DNA from 4 places in the Erwinia sp. BNK-24-b genome. Region 4 is predicted to be linked to each of the others. Evidence: predicted binding sites of a transcription regulator. Region 4 holds the regulator's gene; each other region holds the start of a gene.
What was found. The regulator PurR, encoded in region 4, represses purine synthesis genes. The targets are predictions, from matches to a motif close to CANGCAAACGTTTGCNTG.
Positions count from the first base shown of each region.

Region 1: a site for PurR is predicted at 1,781-1,798, ahead of purH (bifunctional phosphoribosylaminoimidazolecarboxamide formyltransferase/IMP cyclohydrolase). Genes of this name have one in related genera too.
Region 2: a site for PurR is predicted at 1,416-1,433, ahead of pyrD (quinone-dependent dihydroorotate dehydrogenase). Genes of this name have one in related genera too.
Region 3: a site for PurR is predicted at 2,386-2,403, ahead of guaD (guanine deaminase). Genes of this name have one in related genera too.

Region 1 is NZ_CP179901.1:4,370,842-4,376,767, forward strand. Features, by position in the region: rRNA gene ACMGGR_RS20150 (16S ribosomal RNA) at 1-1,310, opposite strand, end outside; gene purH (bifunctional phosphoribosylaminoimidazolecarboxamide formyltransferase/IMP cyclohydrolase) at 1,940-3,529, shown strand; gene purD (phosphoribosylamine--glycine ligase) at 3,545-4,825, shown strand; gene ACMGGR_RS20165 (DUF1481 domain-containing protein) at 4,908-5,561, opposite strand; gene hupA (nucleoid-associated protein HU-alpha) at 5,654-5,926, opposite strand.
Region 2 is NZ_CP179901.1:2,989,826-2,995,751, reverse strand. Features, by position in the region: gene ACMGGR_RS13665 (sulfonate ABC transporter substrate-binding protein) at 1-682, opposite strand, end outside; gene ssuE (NADPH-dependent FMN reductase) at 693-1,244, opposite strand; gene pyrD (quinone-dependent dihydroorotate dehydrogenase) at 1,607-2,614, shown strand; gene ACMGGR_RS13650 (cell division protein ZapC) at 2,763-3,305, shown strand; gene ACMGGR_RS13645 (YcbX family protein) at 3,302-4,417, opposite strand; gene rlmKL (bifunctional 23S rRNA (guanine(2069)-N(7))-methyltransferase RlmK/23S rRNA (guanine(2445)-N(2))-methyltransferase RlmL) at 4,552-5,926, shown strand, end outside.
Region 3 is NZ_CP179901.1:2,079,936-2,085,861, forward strand. Features, by position in the region: gene rstB (two-component system sensor histidine kinase RstB) at 1-1,201, opposite strand, end outside; gene ydfG (bifunctional NADP-dependent 3-hydroxy acid dehydrogenase/3-hydroxypropionate dehydrogenase YdfG) at 1,447-2,193, opposite strand; gene guaD (guanine deaminase) at 2,576-3,922, shown strand; gene xdhA (xanthine dehydrogenase small subunit) at 3,903-5,348, shown strand; gene xdhB (xanthine dehydrogenase molybdopterin binding subunit) at 5,338-5,926, shown strand, end outside.
Region 4 is NZ_CP179901.1:2,469,092-2,475,017, reverse strand. Features, by position in the region: gene punC (purine nucleoside transporter PunC) at 1-968, opposite strand, end outside; gene punR (DNA-binding transcriptional activator PunR) at 1,085-1,993, shown strand; gene purR (HTH-type transcriptional repressor PurR) at 2,024-3,049, opposite strand; gene ACMGGR_RS11030 (C40 family peptidase) at 3,394-4,218, opposite strand; gene ACMGGR_RS11025 (Grx4 family monothiol glutaredoxin) at 4,588-4,926, shown strand; gene rnt (ribonuclease T) at 4,987-5,637, opposite strand; gene gloA (lactoylglutathione lyase) at 5,801-5,926, opposite strand, start outside.

The sequences.
Region 1 (5,926 bases), 1.9 Mb from region 4:
CCGATCCGGACTACGACGCACTTTATGAGGTCCGCTTGCTCTCGCGAGGTCGCTTCTCTTTGTATGCGCCATTGTAGCACGTGTGTAGCCCTGGCCGTAAGGGCCATGATGACTTGACGTCATCCCCACCTTCCTCCGGTTTATCACCGGCAGTCTCCTTTGAGTTCCCGACCGAATCGCTGGCAACAAAGGATAAGGGTTGCGCTCGTTGCGGGACTTAACCCAACATTTCACAACACGAGCTGACGACAGCCATGCAGCACCTGTCTCACGGTTCCCGAAGGCACTAAGGCATCTCTGCCGAATTCCGTGGATGTCAAGGCCAGGTAAGGTTCTTCGCGTTGCATCGAATTAAACCACATGCTCCACCGCTTGTGCGGGCCCCCGTCAATTCATTTGAGTTTTAACCTTGCGGCCGTACTCCCCAGGCGGTCGACTTAACGCGTTAGCTCCGGAAGCCACGCCTCAAGGGCACAACCTCCAAGTCGACATCGTTTACGGCGTGGACTACCAGGGTATCTAATCCTGTTTGCTCCCCACGCTTTCGCACCTGAGCGTCAGTCTTCGTCCAGGGGGCCGCCTTCGCCACCGGTATTCCTCCAGATCTCTACGCATTTCACCGCTACACCTGGAATTCTACCCCCCTCTACGAGACTCTAGCCTGCCAGTTTCGAATGCAGTTCCCGGGTTGAGCCCGGGGATTTCACATCCGACTTGACAGACCGCCTGCGTGCGCTTTACGCCCAGTAATTCCGATTAACGCTTGCACCCTCCGTATTACCGCGGCTGCTGGCACGGAGTTAGCCGGTGCTTCTTCTGCGGGTAACGTCAATGACAAAGCGTATTAAGCTCCATCCCTTCCTCCCCGCTGAAAGTACTTTACAACCCGAAGGCCTTCTTCATACACGCGGCATGGCTGCATCAGGCTTGCGCCCATTGTGCAATATTCCCCACTGCTGCCTCCCGTAGGAGTCTGGACCGTGTCTCAGTTCCAGTGTGGCTGGTCATCCTCTCAGACCAGCTAGGGATCGTCGCCTAGGTGAGCCGTTACCCCACCTACTAGCTAATCCCATCTGGGTTCATCCGATAGTGAGAGGCCCGAAGGTCCCCCTCTTTGGTCTTGCGACGTTATGCGGTATTAGCCACCGTTTCCAGTGGTTATCCCCCTCTATCGGGCAGATCCCCAGACATTACTCACCCGTCCGCCACTCGTCACCCGAAGAGCAAGCTCTTCTGTGCTACCGTTCGACTTGCATGTGTTAGGCCTGCCGCCAGCGTTCAATCTGAGCCATGATCAAACTCTTCAATTTAAGTTTGATTTGCTGCAACAAGTGCAGCGATGCTCAAGTGTAAAACGTCATAATGAATTTTCATTATGTGTTCACTCTTAAGACTTGATATTTTTTTGCGTCCGGAGACGCTGATATCAATCCTGCGAGTGCCCACACAGATTGTCTGATAAATTGTTAAAGAGCGTTGCGGTAAGCGCCGTGGCGACTTACTGCGAGGTGGCGTATCTTACGCTTTCCTCCTTCAGAGTCAACTTCTTTTTCAGAAGTTTTTCTCCGGCGGTTCAGCTTCCTGACCCTCTCAACCCGGCGGCCGGTAAGCCGTTGTTCCGTGTCGATGGAGGCGCATTATAGGGAGTTCTCGACGGCTGACAACCCCTAATTTTAGAAAAATAGCGCGTTCGCTGCATTCCACAGCAAAAGGGGTATTTATACGCATTTACCCACAAACTTATCCACATTCGTCGGCGCACTTAAATTTAGACGAGCATCACGCAAACGTTTTCGCTACAATGCCCCCGAAAAATCCCGGCCCCCATTTGGGGGCGTTACCTGAATCTTCGCGTGCTTCTTTCTCTATATAGAAGCGAAAAGCTAAGATTGATGTAACGCTCTTATCTATGCGAACCAAAGCCAAGGGATAAAACCTCATGCAACAACCTCGTCCTGTACGCCGCGCTCTGCTCAGCGTGTCCGACAAAGCCGGTATCCTCGAATTTGCTCAGGCGCTGTCAGCGCGCGGTGTTGAGCTGCTTTCCACTGGCGGCACCGCCCGCCTGCTGGCAGAAGCGGGCCTGCCCGTTACTGAAGTGTCTGACTACACCGGTTTTCCGGAAATGATGGATGGACGCGTCAAAACACTGCATCCAAAAGTACACGGCGGCATTCTGGGACGCCGTGGCCAGGATGACGACATTATGCAGCAGCACAGTATCGCGCCTATCGACATGGTTGTCGTAAACCTTTATCCCTTTGCCCAAACGGTCGCCCGCGAAGGCTGCTCGCTGGAAGATGCGGTAGAAAATATTGATATCGGCGGCCCAACGATGGTGCGCTCGGCGGCCAAGAATCATAAAGACGTGGCTATCGTAGTAAAGAGCAGCGACTACGCGGCTATTATTGCGGAGATGGATGCCAACGATAACTCGCTGCAGCTGGCCACCCGTTTCGATCTGGCTATTAAAGCTTTTGAGCATACCGCAGCCTACGACAGCATGATCGCCAATTACTTCGGTAGTATGGTTCCTGCTTATCATGGTGAAACCACCGAGCCTGCCGGACGTTTCCCGCGTACGCTTAACCTGAACTTTATTAAGAAGCAGGATATGCGCTACGGCGAGAACAGCCATCAGGATGCTGCCTTCTATATAGAAGAGAACGTCACCGAAGCTTCCGTTGCCACCGCGCAGCAGGTTCAGGGTAAAGCGCTTTCCTATAACAACATCGCGGATACCGACGCCGCGCTGGAGTGCGTGAAGGAATTCAGCGAACCGGCCTGCGTGATCGTCAAGCATGCTAACCCTTGCGGCGTTGCGGTCAGCGATTCCATTCTGGGCGCTTACGAGCTGGCTTACAAAACTGACCCAACTTCTGCTTTTGGCGGCATCATCGCTTTCAACCGCGAGCTGGATGAAGCCACCGCGCAAGCCATCGTTAGCCGCCAGTTTGTTGAGGTGATTATTGCGCCTTCAGCAAGCGAAGCTGCATTAAAGGTTACCTCGGCCAAGCAGAACGTTCGCGTCCTGATTTGCGGTCAGTGGCAGCAGCGTCAGGCTGGTTTAGATTTCAAACGCGTTAACGGCGGCCTGCTGGTACAGGATCGCGACCTGGGCATGGTTGAAGAAAGCCAGCTGCGCGTGGTCAGCAAGCGTCAGCCAACCGAGCAGGAATTGCGTGATGCGCTGTTCTGCTGGAAAGTCGCCAAGTTTGTGAAGTCAAACGCCATCGTTTATGCACGCGATAACATGACCGTAGGTATTGGCGCGGGCCAGATGAGCCGCGTTTACTCCGCTAAAATTGCCGGCATCAAAGCAAAAGACGAAGGTCTGGTGGTGGAAGGCTGCGCGCTGGCCTCGGATGCCTTTTTCCCGTTCCGTGATGGCATTGACGCCGCCGCCGCTGCTGGCGTGCGCTGCGTTATCCAGCCTGGCGGTTCCATTCGTGATGAAGAAGTTATCGCTGCCGCTGACGAACACGACATCGCGATGATCTTTACTAACATGCGCCACTTCCGCCATTAATTAAGGAACCAGACTATGAAAATTTTAGTAATCGGCAATGGCGGCCGCGAGCATGCGCTGGCATGGAAAGCTTCTCAGTCGCCGCTGGCGGAAACCGTTTTTGTCGCGCCCGGCAATGCCGGTACCGCACTTGAGCCTGCTTTGCAGAACGTGGCTATCAGCGCCACCGATATCCCGGCTCTGCTGGACTTTGCACAGCGTGAAAATATTGACCTGACCATCGTTGGCCCGGAAGCCCCACTGGTGATTGGCGTCGTGGATGCTTTCCAGGCTGCCGGACTGAAAATTTTTGGCCCAACCCAGGCTGCCGCGCAGCTGGAAGGATCTAAAGCTTTCACCAAAGATTTCCTGGCCCGTCATAAGATCCCAACCGCGGAATACCAGAACTTTACCGATGTAGACGCCGCGCTGGCCTACACGCGCAGTAAAGGCGCACCGATCGTTATTAAGGCCGATGGCCTGGCGGCGGGTAAAGGCGTGATTGTGGCGATGACGCTACAGGAAGCAGAAGAAGCGATTAAAGATATGCTGGCCGGCAACGCGTTTGGCGACGCCGGACACCGCATCGTGGTGGAAGAGTTTCTGGACGGTGAAGAAGCCAGCTTTATCGTGATGGTTGATGGTGAAAACGTTCTGCCGATGGCAACCAGCCAGGATCATAAACGCGTAGGCGATGGCGACACCGGCCCGAACACCGGCGGCATGGGCGCGTACTCTCCTGCTCCGGTGGTCACCGATGAGATCCACCAGCGCGTAATGGACGAAGTTATCTGGCCAACCGTTCGCGGCATGGCGGCCGAAGGTAACGTTTATACCGGTTTTCTGTATGCCGGCCTGATGATTGATAAAAGCGGCCAGCCGAAGGTGATTGAATTTAACTGCCGCTTTGGCGACCCGGAAACGCAGCCGATCATGCTGCGTTTGCAGTCGGATCTGATCGAGCTTTGCCTGGCGGCCGTTGACGGCAAGCTGAACACGAAAGATTCGGTCTGGGATCCTCGTCCTGCGCTGGGCGTGGTTCTGGCGGCTGGCGGCTATCCTGGCGACTACAGCACCGGTGACCAGATCCACGGTTTACCGCTGGAAGAGACGCCAGACGGCAAAATCTTCCATGCCGGCACCAGAATGCAGGATGATTTAGTGGTGACTAACGGCGGCCGCGTCCTGTGCGTAACGGCGCTGGGTGAAGACGTTGCGGCAGCACAGCGCCATGCCTACGAACTGGCTAAGCCTGTTTCGTGGAACGGTAGCTTCTGCCGTAAAGATATCGGCTATCGCGCCATCGGCCGTAAATAAGACAGACCAGCAGGGGATGAAGCTTTTCGTCCCCTGACCTCCCCCCTTTCCGCTAACTCCCTGGCAGAACGTTAACACGCGGCTAGAAACTGTCGGCCTGCGGCTCCTCAGGGCAAATGTCTTTGGGCGTTGCCAGCAGCAGCTGTGTGCCACCCGGCGCTTTCAGCCATGCGATGCTGAGCGGCTGACCTGACTCCTGCTGATGCTGAGTAATATAGCGAGCGTCGTTACTTTCGAAGTCTGGCGTGGTTTTCCCGCCATGGCAAAGCATAACCGTGCCTGAAGGCGTCCAGTGCCCCTGGAGAAGCGTAACCCGGCCTTTCAGCAGATCGTCGCTGATGGCCCGCATACGGCCTGCATCAAACTGATAGAGCGCTATCGCATCGGCGGAGAGCGATTCTCGTCGACCCGCCAGCTGGCGCTGCATAAAGTTCAGGCTACCATCGCGATCGAAGCGGAGAGTGACGCTTTCCTGCTGTTCCCCGGCAATATGTCGCGCAATCGAAATCAGCTTATCCTGTTGCCAGTAATAGTCGGTTGTTTCTTCGCCCTGCCCGGTAAACGGGGTATAGACGGTTTGCAGATGGGTAGTATGAGAAGGTGCTTTGCGCCAGATACGGACCGCGCCGCGATCGGCCAGATAACCGCTGGCGGTAAAATCAGGCGTGTGCTGAGAGCTACAGCCTGCTAACAGCAGGAGCGGCAAAAACAGTAAGGTACGGGAGGAAAGGTTCACGAGCCCCTCAAAGCGAGAAGAACGTCGTCACAGCTTGCAAGGTTTAACAAAAGGGGCTTAACGCCCCCCTGTTTAAAACTTTTCACTGTCGATTATTTAACAGCGTCTTTCAGAGCTTTACCAGAAACGAATGCCGGTACGTTAGCAGCTGCAATTTTGATTTCGTTGCCAGTCTGCGGGTTGCGGCCAGTACGCTCAGCACGGTGGTTAACTTTAAAAGTACCAAAACCAACCAGTTGTACAGCATCACCTTCTTTCAGAGACTCAGTAATCGCAGCCAGGGTGGATTCCAGAGCAGCTTTAGCCTGGGTCTTAGACAGGTCCGCTTTGTCCGCAATTACATCAATCAGTTGAGTCTTGTTCAT
Region 2 (5,926 bases), 520 kb from region 4:
AGGGGCCATTAGCCTCGGCAAAAGGTCGCGTTGCCAGATAGAACGAGCCGGTCAGATTCAGCCCGTTACCATCGGCAAGCACCCTGACTCCGCCCTGGAGTAGCGCAGAGGAATAGTAGGGATCCCAGATTGCCCAGGCATCGACATCGCCTTGCTGAAACGCGGCACGAGCATCTGCTGGCGTCAGATAAGCGGGCTGAATATCGCTAAATTTCAGGCCTGCCTTGGTTAAAGCACGCAGCAGTAAATTGTGTGAACTTGAGCCTTTCTGGAAAGCCACCTTATGGCCTTTCAGATCGGCGACGCTCTTAATCGGGCTATTTTTTGCTACCAGAATCACTTCCGACTGCGGTTTTGGTGGTTCAGAACCGACATAAAGCAGATCGGCCCCGGCAGCCTGGGCAAAAATCGGCGGGATATCGCCGGTACTGCCCAAATCGATACTGTTAACGTTTAGCGCTTCCAGCATCTGCGGGCCAGCGGGAAACTCGATCCATTTAATCTGCGTATGTGGAAAACGCTTTTCCAGCAGCTGGTGCGAACGGGCCAGCGCCATACTGACCGATCCCTTTTGATAGCCAATACGAAACGTTTTTGGCGCGGCAGGCTCCTCGGCCAGTACGCTACCGGCCAGAACACCGCTGATAGCCAGCGCGGAAAAAAGACGTAAAAACAGGCTCATTTATTCTTCCTTATACCGCAGCGGCCAGCAGCTGATGGCGGCGCGTCAATGCTTGCCAAAAAGTGTCTACAGATTCTGCGATACGCTCGGCCAGCACGGGCGCAAGTTCAGGCTGGCGATCGTAATGGCTAATCTGGCTGTCGTCGGCAAACACGCCGTGCAGCACTTCCTGCGCTTTCAGGGCGTTCAGTACCGGCTTGAGCGCATAATCGACCGCCAGCATGTGCGCCACGGTGCCGCCGGTTGCCAGAGGTAGAACAACCTTATGTTCCAGCGCGCGCTCTGGTAAAAGATCGAGTAGCGTCTTTAATGCGCCAGAAAAAGAAGCTTTATAAACCGGCGTCGCCACAATTAGCCCGTCAGCGTTTTCAAGATCTTCCTTTAACGCCAGCAGCGCAGGGGAGTCGAAACGGGCATATAACAGATCTTCAGGGTGAAAATTATGCAGATTCCAGGGGATAACCTCGACGCCGCGCTGTTCAAGTGCCTGCTGGCAAAGGGTCAGTAAAGCGGTTGACCGCGAAGGATAGCGAGGACTGCCTGCCAGAGTAATAACGCGCATCATCTCTCCTTATAACCAAAAGTTATTGATTAAAATATTTCCCGAACTGATGGAACTATCCTGACAGAGTGCGTAAGGAGGCTTAAATGATTTATCCGGCATATTTAAGTCATTTTCTGGATAAGTGAGCAGAGGCTAATGGGAAACAGCGAAAAAAGAAGAGGATAAGGGGACGCAATCGTTTTACTTTCCGCGCAAAGGACTTTACCATTTTCCTCCGCGCCTGCAGCGTCACTGCGTCGGCAAAATGCGTCTCTCACGGGAAACTACATAATAAAGGTGAGCAGGCGTACGCCTCAGTGTTGAGGGTTGCTCTGGCAACCAGTCCTTTCCCGATCCGCCTGGATCATTCAGGAGCGAACATGTATAACCTGGCCCGTAAAGCGCTTTTTCAGCTGGATGCTGAACGTGCGCATGAATTTACTCTTCAGCAGCTGCACCGCATAACCGGTACGCCGCTTATCCACCTGGTGCGCCAGACTTTACCCTTTAAGCCTGTTAACTGTATGGGGCTGGTTTTTAAAAATCCGCTGGGCCTTGCGGCAGGGCTGGATAAAAATGGCGAATGTATCGATGCTTTTGGCGCGATGGGGTTTGGCTTTGTCGAAGTGGGTACCGTGACGCCGCGCCCGCAGGCGGGTAATGACAAACCGCGCATGTTCCGCATACGGGAAGCCGAAGGCATTATTAACCGTATGGGTTTCAATAATCTTGGCGTAGACCATTTGGTCAATAATGTTAAGCAATCCCGTTTTGATGGCATACTTGGCATTAATATTGGCAAGAATAAAGATACGCCTGTTGAAACTGGAAAAGACGATTATCTGACCTGTATGGATAAAGTTTATCCTTATGCGGGTTATATTGCGATCAACATCTCATCTCCGAATACGCCGGGCTTGCGTACGCTGCAATACGGTGAAGCATTAGACGATCTTCTGATAGCTATTAAACAAAAGCAGCAGGAGCTGGAAGCGCGCCACCATAAATATGTCCCGGTTGCGGTAAAAATTGCGCCAGATCTGGCGGAAGAAGAGCTAATTCAAATTGCCGATAGCCTGGTGCGTCATAATATTGACGGCGTTATTGCCACCAATACGACGCTGGACCGCTCGCTGGTCAGCGGCCTGAAACACAGTGAAGAAGCGGGCGGCCTCAGCGGGCGTCCCGTGCAGCTACGCAGTACGGAAATCGTTCGTCGCCTGGCGCAGGAACTGCAGGGACGACTGCCGATTATTGGCGTAGGCGGAATCGATTCGCTGGTTGCAGCGAAAGAAAAAATAGCGGCGGGCGCCTCGCTGGTGCAAATATATTCCGGCTTTATTTACAAAGGGCCGCCGTTGATAAAAGAAATTGTTACCCATCTCTGATAAAAACCCGTTATAACGGCGCCAGGGGCTTTATTTTCGCCTCTGGCTCGTTTATATTTTCTCCTGTTTACCCATTTTCAGCCTGATTTGGCCGGATGCATTATTCCCCGGACGATTAATAGCAGGTCTACTTATTACGGGACACTTCATGAGGATTAAACCTGACGACAGCTGGCGCTGGTATTTCGATGACGAACAGGATCGCATGATGTTGGATATGGCCGATGGCATGCTGTTTCGCTCCCGCTTCCCACGTAAAATGTTAACGCCGGATGCCTTTGCCGCAGCCGAATTCTGTGTTGACGATGCCGCCCTGTTTGTTAATTTTGATGAAAACTGCCGCGACTGTGATTTAAATCCGCAGCAGCGTGGCGAACTGGTGCTGAACGCGCTGGTGGCGCTGCGCTTTCTGAAACCGCAGATGCCAAAAAGCTGGCATTTTTCCACGCACCCTCGCCACTGTACGCCGAAAGATGGCGAGCTTGTGGCGGTACGCCTGAGTGAAACCGGCGAAGAGGCTACGCTGCTGGTGGTCGAAGCGGGCGAAAACGCGGCACTCTGCCTGTTAGCCCAGCCGCAGCTGGAGCTGGCGGGCAAAACGATGCAGCTGGGTGATGCGATTAAAGTGATGCACGATCGCCTGCTGCCGGCTATCAGTCAGCACCACTTTACCTTCGCGCGCGCCGTTTAGCGCTCAGCCAGCTGTACGTCGCCATCCGGTATACAGCTGCAGCTTAATAGCGTGCCGTCTTTACGCAGCGCGCCTTTTTTCAGCTCGCGAACCTGGCCAGATAGCAGCCTGACGCGGCAGCTGCCGCAAACCCCGGCACGACAGGAGTAAGGGATGCGGAATCCCTGCTGCTCCAGCTGTTCCAGCACAACCTGCTGGTTATTGCCGCAAAAAGATTCACCCTGCCAGCTAATCGTCAACGGCGCTTCGGCCTGGCTGACTGGCGCAAGGGTTTCCGCCACTTCACCCGCACCGTACAGGCGTGGTGATTGACGGGTAATCACTTCCAGCTCGTCGCCCACGCGCACAATACCGCTGCCCAATGCCACCAGATTCAGGCCAAAATCCACATCTCCACTGCCGTCCGCGGCGGTACGGAACTTTTGCAAAGTAGTAAGCGGCTCGCCGGTCGGATGCTTGCGCCCACGTTCAGGACTGACGGTGGTAAAAATGCAGCGGCTACAGGGTTTAGGGACGTCGAATAAAATCGTGCCTATTTTCACCCTTGACCAGCTGTCTTCTTCCCATGCTGTTGCGCCCGTGACCACCAGGTTAGGGCGAAACTGCTCCAGCCTGACGCCAGCAGGACAACGGCTGCGCAGGTCATGTAGCGACGCTTCGTTAATCAGCAAATAAGGATAGCCGTCGGCAAAACCCAGCGGCACCTGCTCCAGCCGTTTAACGCGGCGCGTCATGTCAGGTCCAACCCAGCGCAGCTGTACCGGCCGTGGGAAAAAGCCGCTGAGCCATTCATTAATTTCTGCAGGCGCAACCAGCGCGGTAAAATGGTTGCCCCAGACTTCCGTAGGCGCCGGGTCGGCGGCAAAATCGGCAAAGCGAACGGTGGCGCTACTGCCATCAGCCGCAGCAAGAAATAATCCTTCAGGCGTTAACGCTGGCGTAAAAAGCACCATTTCCGGATATTGACGAGCGGTAATAAAGGTACCGTCACTATCCGTAAGCATAAAAAAACGATCAAACGCCAGCCCGCTCGCCAGCGCCTGGGCGTGCGAGACCTGCGTGCCGCGCATCGATTTGACCGGGTGAATAAACAGACGAGACAGACTGACCATAGCGCTCTCCGGCAGAAAAGAGGGCGTCAGCGTAAAAAAGACCTGAAAGCGGCTGACGAAAAGAAGCTAACTTTATGACATGCGCCCTGGATTAGCTATAATGCGCAGCAATTTTCCAGATGATAAGTGACGTTATGAATTCTCTGTTTGCCAGTACGGCGCGTGGGCTCGAAGAGCTGTTAAAAAGTGAACTGGAAGCGATGGGGGCAGAAGAGTGCCAGGTCGTCCAGGGCGGCGTACATTACCAGGGGGACGATCGTCTGATGTATCAAAGCCTGATGTGGAGCCGCCTGGCTTCCCGCATCCTGCTGCCGCTGACCGAATGCGGCGTCTACAGCGATTTGGATCTCTACCTGGGCGTGCAGGCTATCGACTGGCCAGCCATGTTTGGCAGCGATAAAACCTTTGCCGTACACTTCAGCGGCCTGAATGAAGTGATCCGCAACAGCCAGTACGGCGCGTTAAAGGTTAAAGATGCCATCGTCGACAGTTTTACCCGTAAAAATCTGCCGCGTCCCGATGTCGATCGCGAGCAGCCGGATATTCGCGTCAACGTCTGGCTGAATAAAGATACCGCCAGCATCGCCTTAGACCTGAGCGGCGAAGGGCTGCACCAGCGTGGCTATCGCCAGCAGACGGGCATGGCTCCGCTGAAGGAAAACCTGGCGGCGGCAATCGTATTGCGCTCCGGCTGGCAGGCAGGAACGCCGATGGTCGATCCTATGTGCGGGTCGGGTACGCTGCTGATCGAAGCGGCCATGATCGCCAGCGATCGCGCGCCGGGCCTGCATCGTACGCACTGGGGCTTTACCGGCTGGAATAAATTTGACGAGGCGCTGTGGCGTGAAGTCACCAGTGAAGCGCAGGTTCGCGCTCGTCGCGGGCTGCAGGAAACGACCTCGCGCTTCTACGGCTATGACAATGACAGCCGCGTTATTGAACGCGCGCGCGCCAACGCCCGTCGTGCGGGCCTGGCCGATGTTATCAGCTTTACCACGCAGGACGTGCTGAAGCTGACCAATCCGCTGGAAGAGGTAACCGGTACCGTATTAAGCAACCCGCCGTACGGCGAGCGTCTGGAAAGTGAACCGGCGCTGATTGCGCTGCACAGCCAGCTGGGGCGCCTGATGAAGCAGCATTTCGGCGGCTGGAACCTGTCGCTATTCAGCGCCTCGCCAGAGCTGCTGAGCTGTCTGCAGCTGCGCGCCGAGCGCCAGTTCAAAGCCAAAAACGGCCCGCTGGACTGCGTGCAGAAAAACTATCAGCTGGCGGTTAACACCACTGGCGTGGCGCAGATTGCGGAAGATTATGCTAACCGCCTGCGTAAGAACCTGAAGAAGCTGGAAAAATGGGCGCGTCAGGAAGGGATTGAATGCTATCGCATGTACGATGCGGATCTGCCGGACTATAACGTTGCGGTCGATCGCTATGGTGAATGGGTAGTAGTACAGGAATATGCGCCGCCGAAAACTATCGATCCGGGCAAGGCTCGCCAGCGTCTGTTTGACG
Region 3 (5,926 bases), 390 kb from region 4:
AGGCCTGCGCCACGGAATGAACAATTGCCAGCCCAAGCCCGCAGCCGCCGGTTGCGCGATCGCGGCTGGGATCCAGACGGACAAAAGGCTCAAATACGCGCTCGCGCTCGGCTTGCGGAATGCCGGGGCCGTCGTCTTCAACCTGTAGGCAGGCCGTATTGCCATCAAACCAGAGTCCAACACGCAGGCGCCGGTCGGCATAGCGCAGCGCATTATTCACCAGATTATCCAGCACGCGCTCCATCAGTCGGGTATCCGCCACGCCCATGTTTTGCCGTTGTGGCGTATCCAGCTCGACGGTAAAGTCAGGATGCACCGAGCGGATATCATCCAGCCTTTCGCTCAGCCACGCGGCCAGATCCAGCGACTGCAGGTTCAGGTCGACTTTCGGCCTGTCCAGGCGGGCATAGGTCAGTAGCTCTTCAATCAGCGACTCCAGCTGACCAATGTCCCGGTTCAGCGCGGCGGCTTCGCTGTCGGTAAGGTTGTCGCTCATCTCCAGCCGGTAGCGCAGACGCACCAGCGGCGTTCTCAGCTCGTGCGCGATGCCGTCAATCAGCTGTTTTTTGCTGACGACCAGCGTATTGATGTTATCGGCCATCTGGTTAAAGGCAACGCCAAGCCGAAACAGGCTGGAGGCGCTGTCAAAGTGAATACGCTCGTCCAGATGCCCCTGACCAAAACGCTGCGCGGCCGACTCCAGCCGCAGCATCTCTTTCCAGTGGGGCCGCATCCAGATAAACACCGGCAGCGCCAGCGATATACCGATAAAAGCCAGCAGCACGATATCCAGAATGCGCATTTCATGCAGAAAAAAGAGGTAGGGGATAGGCCCGACGGCCAGCACATAGTGACTGCGCGGAATATGCTGTAAAAAGGTGTATTCGTCGTCCAGCGCGACAATACCACCAGCGCGTAAACGGCGCATAGTGGCGGGGTCGAGCTGATACTTGCTCATCGGCTCTATATGCAGCTTAAAAGAGAGATTAAGATCCAGGTTATCGATGGTCTTATCCCAGTCGCGCGGAGGAATTTCACGTAGTTCGCTGCGCATTAAATAAAGCGAGCTTTTCATCAGGTCATCCATTGACTCACGACCAGCGCGTTCGGCGGTGAATTTATAGACCAGCCCAACCAGCATCGCCATCACCAGAAAGCAAACGAACAGCAGCAGATAAAACTGAATAAAAAGCTTTCGCATGAATTGTTACCTGAAATCAATAAATTAACTATCCTGCCCTGGACATCAGGCGCACAGTTCCCAAAATTCTCACATTGATATGTTCTTATATCACTTAAGCAAGTATTGATTTTAAAAAAATTTAGAGGTGACGCAGGCAGCGGCTGGAGCGGGGCAGCATTAAAACAGCTAACTACAACATTCTGGAATTTAAAGCTGATGGCAACCCTTCACCATCAGCTTGTAACCTGCAAAAAAGCGTAGTCTTACGCCTTGTGCACTTTCAGTCCGGCTACCGTCTGGGCAACCGGCATCATCTCCAGCGTATTGATGTTTACGTGTTTCGGCAGCGTAGCAACCCACCAGACCGCTTCGGTAACGTCTTCGGCGGTTAACGGCTCGGTGCCGTCATATACGCTGTCTGCTTTAGCATCATCGCCTTTAAAACGAACGTTAGAAAACTCTGTTCCGCCTACCAGGCCCGGCTCGATATCGGTCACGCGCAGTGCCGTGCCGTGCAGATCCGTGCGCAGGTTCAGGCTGAACTGGCGTACAAAAGCCTTGGTAGCACCATAAACGTTGCCGCCCTGATAAGGCCACAGACCGGCAATGGAACCCAGGTTAATAATATGGCCGACATTGCGTTCCACCATGGCGGGCAGTACGGCGCGAGTCATATAGACCAGGCCTTTATTATTGGTATCGATCATCGCATCCCAGTCATCCACGCTGGCTTTATGCGCCGGTTCAATACCTAACGCCAGTCCCGCATTGTTAACCAGCACGTCGATATTGCGCCATTCCGTCGGCAGCTGCGCCAGCGCTTCTTCAATGGCGGCGCGGTTGCGCACGTCAAGCTGCAACGTATAAAGGTTAGCGCCCAGCTCTTCTTTCAGCTTTTTCAGACGCTCTTCACGGCGACCGGTAGCGATTACCTTATGGCCTTCAGCAATAAAACGACGGGTAATGCTTTCGCCGAAACCGGCAGTGGCTCCAGTAACAAATACAATCATCTCACTGTTCCTCAACGCTTTTTGGGTTTAAACCACCATAACATCTCGGTGCCGTGCTGATAAGTCGGATTAATTCTGATTAATAACTTAATCTGCACAATGTTGGCGCGTCCTGCGGCAAGGTTGCCTGAAAAGGGTGCAGGCAGAAATGACTGGCAGAAAGTAAAAAGTAAAAAAGGCGCTGAAAAATGGCAGGCAAACGATTGCTAATTTTTGCAATCGTTTGCGCATACGATTGCGACTCTTTATGAACGTGTATTTGCGCGCTCTTTATTTAATTCATTGAAAATAAAGCAATATTTATATGTTCCCGACCTGGCATAACAATTGCTATTTATTTCTATAATTAATTGTCAGCCGTCCGTCGATAAAAGGAAGCGCTATGTTACCCACCTTTACCCGTGCCGTGCGCGGCAGCTTTTTTGATATTACCGCGACGGTTAGCGATCCGCAGCAGCTGGCTGAACGGGCTCGCTATATTGAAGACGGATTACTGCTGCTGAACGAAGGAAAAATTGTTTCGCTACAGGCCTGGGAAGAGGGGCGTCACCAGCTGGGCGATGAAACGGCGGTAGTCGACTATCGCGGTAAGCTTATCGTTCCGGGCTTTGTTGATTGTCACATTCACTACCCGCAAACGGAAATGATAGGCGCGTACGGCGAACAGCTGCTCGAATGGCTGCAGCAATATACTTTCCCGGTTGAAAGTCAGTATCACTGCCCGCTGCATGCGGCAAAGATGTCCGCCTTCTTTTTACATCAGCTGTTGAGCAACGGCACCACAACCGCGCTGGTATTTGGAACGGTGCATCCCCAGTCCGTAGATGCCTTATTCAGCGCGGCAGAGGGGCTGGGCATGCGGCTGATTGCCGGCAAGGTGATGATGGACAGGCACGCGCCGGATTATCTCACCGAAACGCCGGAACAGAGCTATCAGCAAACGCGTGAGCTGATTGAACGCTGGCATAACCGTGGCCGCCTCAGCTATGCGCTGACGCCGCGTTTTGCGCCAACGTCTTCTCCCGAGCTGCTGCAAAAAGTTCAGCAGCTCAAAAAAGAGTATCCCGATACATGGCTGCATACCCATCTGAGCGAGAACCCGCAGGAGGTCGCCTGGGTAAAAGCGCTTTTCCCGGAGCGCAGCGGCTATCTGGATGTTTATCACCATTATCAGCTGACCGGACGGCGCAGCCTGTTTGCCCACTGCATTCATCTGGAAGAAGAGGAGTGGGACTGCCTGCACGATACCGACTCTTCCGTAGCGTTTTGCCCGACCTCCAATCTGTTTTTAGGCAGCGGGCTGTTCAAATTAAACCACTGTTGGGAAAAAAACGTGAAGATGGGCATAGGAACAGATGTGGGGGCCGGAACAACTTTTAACATGCTGCAAACCCTGGGCGAGGCATACAAGGTCGGCCAGCTCCAGCACTATAAAATGGCGGCCAGCGAAGCTTTTTATCACGCCACGCTGGGCGGCGCGCAGGCGTTGGATCTGCATCAGCAGATCGGCAATTTCAATCCGGGTAAAGAGGCCGATTTTGTGGTGCTCGATCCCGCTGTTTCCGCACTGCAAAAAATGCGCTGCGCCAACAGCCGTGACATCTGGGAAAAGCTTTTTGTATTAATGACGCTGGGCGACGATCGCAATATCGCCAGCACCTGGGTAAACGGCAAACGCGTCTGGCAACAGCATAACGAGGAGAAAGCACATGATTCAGTTTTTGCTTAACCAGACGTTGATTAGCGAAACCTCGCTCGATCCCGACACTACGGTACTGAACTATTTGCGCCAGAACAAACGGCGCTGCGGCACGAAAGAGGGCTGCGCCTCCGGCGATTGCGGGGCCTGCACCGTGACGCTGGGACGTGTTGAGGACGGGAAGATGGTCTACGAAACCGCCAACAGCTGCATCACCTTTGTCAGCAGCCTGCAGGGCAAGCAGTTGATTACGGTAGAAGATTTGCCGCAGAACGGTGAACTGCACGGCGTACAGCAGGCGATGGTTGATTGCCACGCTTCGCAGTGCGGGTTTTGTACGCCAGGTTTTGTTATGTCGCTGTTTACGCTGCAAAAGAACAGTGATGGCTGGCAGCAAAAAACGGCGGAGCAGGCGCTGGCGGGCAATCTCTGCCGCTGCACAGGCTATCGGCCAATTGTTGATGCGGCACGTCAGGCTTGTCGGCAGCCGCAGCAGGATGCTTTTACGCAAAATGAAGCGCAAACGGTTCAGCGTTTAAACGCGCTGCAAAATCAAGAAATACAGGAGATAGCGCTCAACGGTAAGCGCTGCCTGTTACCAAAAACGTCTGAACAGCTGGCAACGTTACTGGCCGAACATCCGCAGGCGAAGCTGCTGGCGGGCGGCACCGATCTGGCGCTTCAGGTTACGCAGCACTACAAGTCGCTGCCGCTGGTTATTTCCCTGGAGCAGATAACGGAACTGAAAGCGTGCCACATTGGTGATAAAGAGATAACGCTGGGCGCGGGCGCTTCGCTCCACCATTGCTATCAGATTCTGCAACGCCATATACCTGCCTTTGCGGAGATGCTGGAGCGCTTCGCTTCTTTACAGATTCGCTATCGCGGCACGCTGGGCGGCAATATTGCTAACGGTTCGCCAATCGGTGATACGCCGCCGATGCTGCTGGCGTTAGATGCTGCGCTTGAGCTGCAGTCGGGCAGTAAGATTCGTCGCCTGCCGCTGCAAAGCTTTTTCCTGGGCTACCGTAAAACGGCGCTGCTGCCCGGCGAATTTATCCGCGCTATCGTGATTCCTGAGGTGACAGCGTCACAACATTTTCAGGCATGGAAAGTTTCCAAACGGCTGGAAGATGATATTTCGGCCATTTTTGCTGCTTTCATGCTGGAACGGGACAGCGACGGCATCGTTACCAGGGCGCGTATTGCTTTTGGCGGCATGGCGGCAATTCCTAAAAGAGCGACCAGATGTGAACAGCAGCTGGTTGGCCAGCCCCTGACCACCACCTCACTGGAGCTGGCCTGCCGCGCGCTGGAACAGGACTTTACGCCGCTGAGCGATTTTCGCGCCAGCGCAGGCTACCGCATGCAGGTTGCCAAAAATTTGCTGCGCCGCTATTACGTTTCGCTTGCCGATAAATCCACGCTGTTGGAGGTAGCAACCTATGTCCAGTAATCGTCCTGTAGTCGCGGAAGAGGTGATCGCCAGGCAATACGCCGAAGGCATTCAAAGCGGCGTTGGCAAAAGCAACAAGCACGAAAGCGCGGCAAAACATGTTTCCGGCGAGGCGCTCTACATTGATGACAGGCTTGAGCTGCCGGGCATGCTGCACCTTTGTCCACGGCTCAGCGAACATGCGCACGCCCGCATTATCAGTATTGATACGCAGCCTTGCTACAGCGTTCCCGGCGTGGTTAGCGTACTGACCTGGCAAAGCGTGCCGGGAGAAGGCGATATTGGCCCGCTCGAGCCGGGCGATCCGCTCATGGCAAAGGATCTCGTTGAGTATGCCGGACAGGTGATTCTGGCCGTCGCGGCTGAAACGCCGCAGGCCGCGCGGCAGGCGGCAGAGTTGGCGGTAATTGAATATGAACTGCTGACGCCAATGCTGGACGTCAAAGAGGCGCTGGAAAAAGAGCATTTTGTGCAGCAGCCCCACGTTCACCAGCGCGGAGACGTTCAGGTCGCGCTGGCCCGTGCCGATCGCCGTCTGCAGGGCGAATTTCATATTGGCGGCCAGGAACACTTTTATC
Region 4 (5,926 bases):
GGCAGCAGCGCATTTGCTACGACGACAGGATAAATCGCGCCGTTAGCCAGCGCCATGCCGCAAAACGGCAGCAGCAAGGCCCAGGTTGTCGGCGAATCAATCTGCGCGGCAATAAAAAAGGCGACCACGCTCAAGGCATAAATAGCCAGCAGCCACGGCAGCAGGGAAGCTCCTTCCGTATGTTTCAGCAGCGCGCGGCAGCCGTAGCCACCGGCCAGAAAGGCCAGCGTCTGCGGCACATAGCTCAGACCGATATCGCCAGGCGACATGCCCAACTCGGCCAGAATAAACGGGGAACCGGTCAGCCACGCAAAAAAGCTGGCGGAACAGGCACCGTAAATCAGCACGTTGCCACTCCATACCGGCGATTTCAGCAGGGTAAAAAAGCCGATCTTGTCTTCTTCTTTATGCGCTTTAGCCTTTGGCGCAGAGATAAAGAGCGTGGCGATCAGCAGCGCCAGCGCCAGCAGCAGCAGCGCTAAAAAAATCGCGCGCCAGGAAAAGTGATTGAGCAGCCAGGCACCGAGCAGCGGGGCCAGCGCCGGAGAAAGCGCAACCAGCGGCATGATAGTAGCGAAAACGCGGTTGGCCCTGGCGGCCGGATAACGGTCGATCACCAGTGCCTGCCAGCTCACGGCGGCGGCACAGATACCCACGGCCTGTAAAAAGCGCAGGATCAGCAGTACAACCGTGGTATTAACCCACCACATAGCGCCGCAGCTCACGGCAAACAGGCTCAGGCCCATCAGCAGTACCGGCTTACGGCCGATGCGATCGGAAAGCGGCCCCCAGAACAGCTGCGCGCTGGCAAAACCTGCCAGAAAGAGGCTCAGGCTGGCGCTAATTGCGCCAGCTTCGGTGTGCAGATCCTGCTGCATGGCGCCAAAAGCAGGCAGATACATATCGGTGGCAAGAAAACCTGCCACGCTCAGCAGCGCGAGATAAATTAAAAATCCTTTCGATGGCATGACTTCTTTCGCTCTTTTTACCGAATTAATAGGCGGCCGAGAGTGTAAAGGAGTGCCATAGCGCTTGTGAAACGGTAATATTTGTCTGTTGCGTTCAAAAATTTTGCAGGCAGATTATGTGGTCAGAACATTCGCTTGAAGTGATTGATGCGGTAGCCAGAACGGGTAGCTTTAGCGCAGCGGCTAACGAGCTACATCGCGTGCCTTCTGCTATCAGCTATACCGTACGGCAGCTGGAAGAGTGGCTCGCCGTGCCTTTATTTGAACGACGTCATCGCGACGTCGTGCTGACGGCAGCGGGCGAACTTTTCATTCAGGAAGGCCGTGCTGTTATCAAAAAAATGCTTTCCACACGCCGCCACTGCCAGCAGGTCGCTAACGGCTGGCGCGGCCAGTTGAATATTGCTGTCGACAGGATTGTAAAAGCAGAACGAACCCGTCAGCTGGTGGTCGATTTTTACCGTCACTTTCCCGATATAGAGCTACATCTTTCATCAGAAGTTTTTAACGGCGTCTGGGATGCGCTGGCGGACGGGCGGGTTGATGTGGCGATTGGTGCTACTCAGGCAATTCCGGTTGGCGGACGGTTTGCCTTTCGCGATATGGGCGTATTGAACTGGCGCTGCGTAGTGCAGGCGAGCCATCCGCTTGCGCAACAAAGCGGAAAAGTTACGGAAGAGAACATACGCGAATGGCCTTCGCTGGTGCTGGAAGATACCTCGCGCGCGCTGCCAAAAAGAACTACGTGGACGCTGGATAATCAGCGGCGGCTGATAGTGCCGGACTGGGAGAGCGCGATTGACTGCCTGCTGGCCGGTCTGTGCGTCGGGATGGTGCCGGGCCATCTGGCGCAGCCTCTGCTACAAAATGGCTTGCTACACGAGCTGACGCTTGACCCGCTTTTTCCGGACAGCCCCTGCTGCGTCAGCTGGTCAGAACAGCAGGCTTCGCCCGCCATGCACTGGCTGCTGGACTATCTGGGCGAAACGGAAACGCTGAACTGCGAATGGCTGCGGGAAGCCTGAAAACGGGGCGGTAACATACCGCCCGACAGGTTAGCGGCGATAGTCGAGGAAGGGACCATCCGCTACGGAGCGACGCTCGATCAGCGTAGGGTGGACTTCAATAGTCTGCGGCTCTTCGCGCTTGCTGGTAATACGGTCGAGCAGCATATTAAAGGCCGTTGCGCCAAGACGCTCTTTCGGCTGATGAACGGTGGTCAGCGCTGGCGTAAAGTAACGCGAGTTGCGCACGTTGTCATAACCGATCACCGAAATATCCTGCGGAACGCGCAGGCCCATCTCGTCAGCGGCACAAATAGCGCCCATTGCCATCACGTCACCGCCGCAAAAGACTGCCGTAGGGCGCTGCTTCTGTGCCAGCAGCTGCTGCATCGCGTGATAGCCTGACTCCGGTTCGAAATCTCCCTGAACCAGCCACTCTTCCCGTAAAGTAATGCCCGCTTCCGCCAGCGCCTTCAGGAAACCTGCATGGCGGCCACCGCCAGTGTTGCGCTCCATGTGGCCGGGGATCACGCCGATATCACGGTGGCCGCGATCGATCAGATAACGTCCTGCCAGATAGCCGCCTTCAAAGGCGTTATCCAGAACCGTATCGGTAAAATCGCCTCGCGACTCGCCCCAGTCCATCACCACCATAGGAATATTGCGATGATCTTCCAGCATTTTTATCAGCTCATCAGGGTATTCGGCACACATGACCAGCAGGCCATCGACGCGCTTTTGCGCCATCATCGACAGATAAGCCTGCTGCTTTTGCAGGTCGTTATGCGCGTTGCCAAGGATCAGCGTATAGCCCTTAGCGAAACAGCTGTGTTCAACGGCCTCAATAATTTCGGCAAAATAGGGCGCTTCGCTGGAGGTGGCCAGCAGGCCAATGGTTTTGGTGTTATTGACCTTCAGGCTGCGGGCCACGGCGCTGGGTGAATAGTGCAGCTCTTTGATCGCTGCCCAGACGGCTTCCCGCGTCTCTTCGGCGACGAAACGGGTTTTATTAATGACGTGGGACACCGTGGTGGTAGAGACACCGGCGCGTTTGGCCACATCTTTTATGGTTGCCATGGAACAAGACTCCTGCGCTGTTCAGTAAGTCACTGAAAAGCGGTTTGTTAAACGTTTGCCTGGAATGATAAAAAACCTGACGTAAATACGCATGATTTGTTGCGGTATGGTTACATCAGGAGGGAGTTAAGGGCGGCGAAACCGGCCTGTTGCCTGCTAAAAAAACCGGCGTGCGGGCCTGTTGCGCAACAAACCGTGGATTCTAACAAGAGCGAAGGGATAAAACGAGGTTTTTACGGCGGTGAAACGACAAAATTCGCCCGTTGCGGCAAACAACTCCGGCTGCCTTGCTTAACGCAGGTTCAGCCGGAGAGGGGATTTTTCACTGGCGAAGCCGTCAGCTTTTAACGAATGGTGCGAGGCGTCATGACCCGTTTTGCCCCCACGTAATGCTGTTCCCAGTAATCATCGGCAAGCGCGCTAACCTGAATATCTTTGCCGGTGCGGGGCGACTGGATAAATTTGCCGTTGCCCAGATAAACGCCAACGTGATCGGCCGCGCCGCGCCCGTTGATGCGGAAGAAGACCAGATCGCCTTTTTCCAGCTCGTTACGCTTTATCGAAGCCGCATCCCTTAAGTGGTACATCTCATTAGCGGTGCGGGGGATTTTAAATTTCACCAGATCTTTATAGGCATACCAGACCAGACCGCTACAGTCGAAACCGGTTTTTGGCGAGGTGCCGCCCCATAAATAAGGCTTGCCCAGCTGATCCATTAGCTTGTTCATCGCCGTTTCGCGCGCTTTTTGGTAGCGTGCGCGGTGCGCTTTACTGAGCCTGAGCGGGGAGGAAGCGCTGCCGCTGGTCAGGGCTTCTGTCTCTTCAGTCACACGATGGCGACCGTAGCGTTTTTTCGGGGGTAAAGCTTTGGCGGTCTGCTGCTCGTGTTTGCGCAACTTATATTTTTTAATCAGGGAAGTGCGGGGCTTTTTGCTGCTGGTCTCTTTGCCTTTACTGCTTTCTTTGACCTTGCTGGTTTCTTTAACTTTAACTTTACGGGTGGCGGTGGTTTTTATCGGGCGACGCTTGCGGCGATCGTCTTCGCGGGCAGGCGTGGGGCTATTAGCCTTGTGGTGATCCGCTTTAACGGCCGCGTGTGGCGATGCGTGCGCCATGGTCATAAATAGCTGGGCAAAGGCCAGCATCAACAGCGTGATGAGTAAACGCATCTTTACCATTAACAGTTTGTGCTCCCGCCAGCGGCCAGAGCCTGGTTAATCAGGGGACTGCGCAACGGCAGTCGGTTAGGATAATTCTAATCGAACTCATAATGAAAAAGTAAGGCCTTTTTTGTTTCAATGATTACAAAGCGGTAAAAGCTGTAAAATCTATCCTCTTCAGCTGGTTATCTGCACAACCGCACCGATAAATTTTATCAGGAACGCGGTAATAACCTCCGGGAAATGATATTTTAATGCTTTGTTTCCCGAGCGTAGCGACAAGGTTATGGCGTCAGGCTGCTGAAAATGGCATTTTCATCGTACGCGTAGACTCGCTACACTATACAGACACGAAGTAGCCGATTGAGGAAGGCATTAATGAGCACTATTGAGAAGATTGAGCGCCAGATCGCAGAAAACCCGATTCTGCTGTATATGAAAGGCTCGCCTAAACTGCCAAGCTGCGGCTTTTCTGCCCAGGCCGTGCAGGCGCTTTCCGCCTGCGGCGAACGTTTTGCCTATGTCGATATCCTGCAGAATCCGGAAATCCGCGCCGAGCTGCCAAAGTATGCCAACTGGCCAACTTTCCCTCAGCTGTGGGTAGACGGTGAACTGGTGGGCGGCTGCGACATTATCATTCAAATGTTCCAGCAGGGCGAACTGCAGCAGCTGATTAAAGAGACGGCGCAGAAGTATCCGTCTGACGCAGCAGAGTAAGTTTGTCGGTAACGGACGTTACCCGATAAAAAAGGCCTGGCATTACGCCAGGCCTTTTTTTTACTCTCCGCCCGCCGCTTCCGGCAGGGGCCAGCCGCCAAGCCGTTTCCAGCGGTTGACCAGCTCGCAAAACAGATCTGCCGTCTGTACCGTATCATACAGCGCCGAGTGCGCCTGGCTGCTGTCAAAAGGCATACCGGCCGCCGTACAGGCTTTTGCCAGCACCGTTTGTCCCAGCACCAGTCCACTTAGCGCGGCGGTATCAAACGTGACGAAAGGATGGAAAGGATTGCGTTTCAGACCGGCGCGTTCCGCAGCCGCATTCATAAAATTCAGATCGAAAGTGGCGTTGTGGGCAACCATGACCGCGCGATTGCAGCCCTGATCTTTAATGCCTTTACGCACCGCTTTAAAGATAGCGTGTAACGCTTCATATTCACTGACCGCGCCACGCAGCGGATTGTCAGGATCGATGCCGTTAAAAGCCAGCGCCTCGGGTTGCAGGACAGAACCTTCGAACGGCTCAACGTGAAAGTGGAGCGTCTCATCCTTCTCCAGCCAGCCGTCGGCGTTCATCTTTAGCGTAACGGCAGCAACTTCCAGTAATGCATTAGTTTTGGCGTCAAAACCGGCGGTTTCAACATCGATCACGACCGGGTAAAAACCGCGAAAACGGCTGCTGAGGGCGTTAAGTTCGTTCGATTCGGACATCAGGATCTCACAGGCGAAAATTGAGCGCGTATTATGGCAAATTTCAGTAAGAGTTGCAGCAGGGGAAGGGGAAAGAAGGGCGCCTTAGCGGCGCCCACAGACTGCTGGCAAACTTAAAGCGAGCGCTAAAATACCCTCGGGTCGTTTTAGCAGCGCGCGACGCTTATGCGCCCAGGCCGTTGCCCGCATGTTTGTTTTCAATCAGCTCGATTTTATAACCGTCTGGATCTTCAACAAAAGCGATAACGGTAGTGCCGCCTTTAACCGGGCCAGCTTCACGCGTGACGTT